2 regions of the Enterobacter sp. ECC_219_Taxon_10 genome follow, and region 1 is predicted to be linked to the other one. Evidence: predicted binding sites of a transcription regulator. Region 1 holds the regulator's gene; the other holds the start of a gene.
The links. The regulator Fur, encoded in region 1, represses iron uptake genes when iron is present. The targets are predictions, from matches to a motif close to ATAATAATGAGAACNACTATCAA.

Region 1 (2,471 bases):
ACGGTACGCGCGATAAGGTCAGCGATGGCAGCGTAAATGACATTTATAACGGCACCGCGTGGCTTCAGGCGCTGACCTTCGGCTACAAAGTCGGTCAGGTTGATTTGCGTCTGGAAGGGACATGGGTGAAGGCGGAAGGGCAGCAGGGCTACTTCCTGCAGCGTATGACCCCGACCTATGCATCATCCAACGGTCGTCTGGATATCTGGTGGGATAACCGCTCCGACTTCAACGCCGACGGCGAGAAAGCGGTCTTCTTCGGCGCCATGTATGACCTGAAAAACTGGAACCTGCCTGGCTGGGCGGTGGGGGCTTCTTACGCATACGCCTGGGACGCAAAACCAGCAGACATGGCGACGCCGGATGCCTACTACGATCCTAACTATCGCCTGAAAGAGTCCTCCTACAGCCTGGATGCTATCTATACCCTGCAGGATGGCCGCGCGAAAGGCACGATGTTCAAGCTGCACTTCACCCAGTATGACAACCACTCCGATATTCCAAGCTATGCGGGCGGTTACGGCAACATCTTCCAGGATGAACGTGACGTCAAATTCATGGTTATCGCCCCATTCACCATCTTCTGATGAGCACACCGGCGGGCTGAGTCCCGCCGGTCTGGAGACTGCACATGATGAAAAAAATCGTAATCGTCGCGTTGCTGGCATCAGGGCTGGTGGCGTGCGCTCAGACTCAGGCGCCAAAAGAGGATTCCCGTCTGAAGGAGGCGTATAGCGCCTGTATTAATACCGCGGAAGGATCGCCGGAGAAAATCGAAGCCTGTCGGAGCGTGCTGAATGTGTTGAAGAAAGAGAAAGCGCATGAGCAGTTCGCGACGCAGGAGAACGTTCGGGTGATGGATTATCAGGCCTGTATTCAGGCGCGTAAAACCGGTAACGATCAGGAAGTGGCGAAGCGTTGCGATAAGATCTGGAACGAGATACGCAATAACAATAAATAAGTTGCTTTACGCCCGGTGGCACTTTGCTTACCGGGCTTTTTTGACGCAAAAAAAAGCCAACCTCGCGGCTGGCTCAGAGTATGAACGCTAACTTATTTTGTGTCGTGAGCGTGTTCATTCTCGCGGCAATCCCCTTCAGCGCAGTGACCGTATAGGTACAGGCTGTGGTTGGTCAGGCGAATGCCGTGACGAGCTGCGATTTCACGCTGACGCGCTTCGATGGAATCATCGCTAAATTCAATGACCTTGCCGCAATCGAGGCAGATCAGGTGATCGTGGTGATGCTGCTGGGTCAGTTCGAATACAGATTTACCGCCTTCGAAATTATGACGGGTAACAATGCCCGCGTCATCAAACTGGTTCAGCACGCGATAAACGGTGGCCAGCCCAATCTCTTCACCCATGTCGATAAGACGTTTATAAAGGTCTTCCGCACTGACATGGTGATTGTCTGGACCCTGAAGCACTTCGAGGATTTTTAATCGAGGAAGCGTTACTTTCAGGCCAGCCTTCTTTAATGCGGTATTGTTGTCAGTCATGCGGAATCTGTCCTGTTGCTAAACGATTCACTTCTGAAGGAAGTGACAGAAAATGCACCTGGGTTAATGCGTCTCATTATAGAACTGCCATGCCTAAATGAAAACTGCAAGTCTCAGGCAAAATATGCTTATAAAAACGTGGTATCACCAACAAACTTGCTCAATGGAAACCACATTTTGCCAGGGAGACATTGTACAGGTCTGGGCGAAAAAGTTAAAAGTTTGTAGCAATTAATTTAATCGGTTTTACCTGGAAAACGGGCGCAACCTGCGTTGCGCCGTAGAAAAAATCAGGCGTTGAGAATATCGTCCAGGTGGAGTTCTTCACGGATCTGCTTAACCCACTTCTCTACACGCTCTGCCGTAAGCTCAGGCTGACGGTCTTCGTCAATGGCCAGACCGACAAAATGATCGTCATCGGCCAAGCCTTTAGAGGCTTCGAAGTGGTAACCGGCAGTCGGCCAGTGACCAACAATAACCGCGCCATTCGGCTCAATGATGTCGCGAATCGTCCCCAGCGCGTCACAGAAGTACTCGGCATAGTCTTCCTGATCGCCACAGCCAAACAGTGCGACCAGCTTCCCGTTGAAGTCCACCTCTTCCAGCGTCGGGAAGAAATCGTCCCAGTCGCACTGGGCTTCACCGTAGTACCAGGTTGGAATACCCAGCAGCAGAATGTCATAGCCCTCGAGATCTTCTTTGCTGCTCTTGGCGATGTCATGCACATCAGCAACGTCTTTACCGAGCTGTTTCTGAATGTTTTTTGCGATATTTTCGGTATTGCCGGTATCACTGCCGAAGAAAATGCCGATGATTGCCATGAGTAAAATAACCTCTTGAAACTTAATGGTATGGTGGCGCAATTCGGCCACGGATAAGGGCAATAATAGCAGAACTGGCAACCCTGCGGAAACCGCTATCGCGCAGGACTGCACTCTGTGCTACATGAAAAGGGCGATAAAGAGGTTTTT
Region 2 (2,471 bases), 1.8 Mb from region 1:
GATACCGCCGCCGATCCCCTGAGCGAGGAAGATGGTTAGCCATTCCGGGAAGTGCAGGGTGTAACCCAGCCACTGAATACCATGAACGAAAACGGCGACAGAACCCGCGTCAAAAATCGGCTGGAGCGCGCCACCAATGTTAATGGCAAGCAGGAACATCACGTACATCACCAGCAGGAAGATCGGCAAACCGAGGAAGCGGTTGAGCACAATCTTATCCACCGCCGCCGTAAAGCGGCTGGGTTCCGCGGTAAGGGCATTGCTGACCACGTCACAAATTGACGCAATGGCCTGATAACGCGCATCGGCGATGTGCAGCGCCGGGTCGTCCAGCTCGCCGCTGAGACGGGCGAGGGTCACGTCCAGCTTATCTGCCGCATGTCCGGCATAGGCGCGGCTATAGATATCCCCTTCCAGCATCTGCAGGCCGAGCCACAGACGCTGTTTCGCAGGCATATTTTTGTCCATCTCCTGCGCCAGCAGATCGGCTTCGCGCAGCAGCGGCTGGGCGTAGTGCACCAGCTCAACGTCGCGGTTTCCCGCGTGGCGGTCAATCGCCAGCTTCAGCGCGTCGATACCGCGAGCGCGGGTCGAGACCAGCGGAACGACAGGGCACCCAAGGCGCGCAGAGAGGGCATCGACGTCAATGCGCAGCTTTTGTTTCTCTGCAATGTCGAGCATGTTGAGCGCCACGATGCAGGGGATCCCCAGCTCCAGCAGCTGCAGCGTCAGGTAAAGGTTTCGTTCGAGGTTAGAGGCGTCGACCACGTTGATCAGCAGATCGGCATCGCCGCCAAGAATGTAGTGGCAGGCAATTTGCTCATCGAGCGATGTCTGGGATGAAATCGTGGTTAAGGAATAGGTACCGGGAAGGTCGACCAGGGTCACCTGATTGTCCGTTGTCGTGAACTGACCTTCTTTACGTTCAACCGTTACGCCTGCCCAATTTCCCACGCGCTGGCGCGCGCCGGTTAACTGATTAAATAAGGTTGTCTTGCCGGAATTAGGATTGCCAATTAAGCCAATAGTTAATTTTTTCATTGTATTAGACCCACCGAAACCGCTGGCTTGTTAACGGGATAAAGATTCAACTTCAATTAATGCGAGGTCTTTTTTGCGCAGAACCAGATTCACGCGCCGGGTTTCGATATGGACAGGATCGCCCAACGGCGCTACGCGCACGACCTGGAATGATGAGCCGGGCAGCATGCCCAGTGACAGCAGCTTCTGCCGATAGGCCGGGCTAATTTCGCGGGTAAAACCGGTAATTTTCCATGCACTGTCTGGAGTGAATTGCATAATGCCTGATTCCACGAGAGGTTAAATAATCTACACTGCGATGATAATGAGAATAGTTTTTATCAGCAATAATAAAAATGTGACGGGATGTTGTTAATCGTATTAATTTGCGGTCTGATTGACCTTGCTCAATATTTGCTGAATTGCCGGGAAAATGAAAAGAGGGATATTTGTTAACGGGGTGATAATTAGTGGTTTAAATATGGCTGTGCAATCGGTTTCATATATTTCGAGATGTTTTATTCCCCTCACCCCGGCCCTCTCCCCAAAGGGGCGAGGGTGTTAAAGTTCCCTCTCCCCTTTGGGGAGAGGGTTAGGGTGAGGGGGGCGTTGTTGCCTTAGCGTTTCTTACCCATCGCGGCCGCCAGCGCGTCCATCATCGCGCTATTGCCCGCAGGCTGTGCATCACGCCCGCGCGGTTTTGCGGCTTTCGCGGCCGGACGCTGCTGCTCGCGGCCTCCACCGTTGCCGCCACGGCGCGCGTTGGTGTCGCCCGGTTGCTCGTCCAGACGCATGGTCAGGGCGATACGCTTGCGCTGCAGATCCACTTCCAGCACTTTCACCTTCACGATGTCGCCCGCTTTGACCACGGTGTGCGGGTCTTCAACGAACTTGTCGGCAAGGGACGAGATATGCACCAGACCGTCCTGGTGCACGCCGATATCCACAAACGCGCCGAAGTTGGTGACGTTGGTCACCGCGCCTTCCAGCACCATGCCCGGCAGGAGATCGTTCATGGTCTCGATGCCGTCAGCAAAGGTCGCCGTTTTGAACTCAGGACGCGGATCGCGGCCCGGTTTTTCCAGCTCTTTGATGATATCGGTGACGGTAGGCACGCCAAATTTTTCGTCGGTGAAGTCCACCGCTTTCAGGTTGCGCAGGGCGCCGCTGTCGCCCATCAGGTCTTTAAGCGCCTGCTGAGTAGCGGCCAGGATGCGCTCAACAACCGGGTATGCTTCCGGGTGAACGGTAGAAGCATCCAGCGGGTTATCGCCGTGATTGATGCGCAGGAAGCCCGCGCACTGCTCAAACGCTTTCGGCCCCAGGCGGCTCACTTTAAGCAGCTGCTGACGGTTCTGGAACTGGCCGTTCTCGTCACGCCAGGCCACGATGTTCTGCGCCATCATGCGGGTTAAGCCCGCCACGCGGGTCAGCAGAGGAACGGAGGCGGT

Region 2: a site for Fur is predicted at 1,340-1,362, ahead of feoA (ferrous iron transporter A). Genes of this name have one in related genera too.

The regions. Positions count from the first base shown of each region.
Region 1 is NZ_CM178005.1:1,418,930-1,421,400, forward strand. Features, by position in the region: gene chiP (chitoporin ChiP) at 1-587, shown strand, start outside; gene chiQ (ChiQ/YbfN family lipoprotein) at 635-961, shown strand; gene fur (ferric iron uptake transcriptional regulator) at 1,054-1,500, opposite strand; gene fldA (flavodoxin FldA) at 1,791-2,321, opposite strand.
Region 2 is NZ_CM178005.1:4,517,101-4,519,571, reverse strand. Features, by position in the region: gene feoB (Fe(2+) transporter permease subunit FeoB) at 1-1,041, opposite strand, end outside; gene feoA (ferrous iron transporter A) at 1,072-1,299, opposite strand; gene AC4ICF_RS21600 (Tex family protein) at 1,638-2,471, opposite strand, start outside.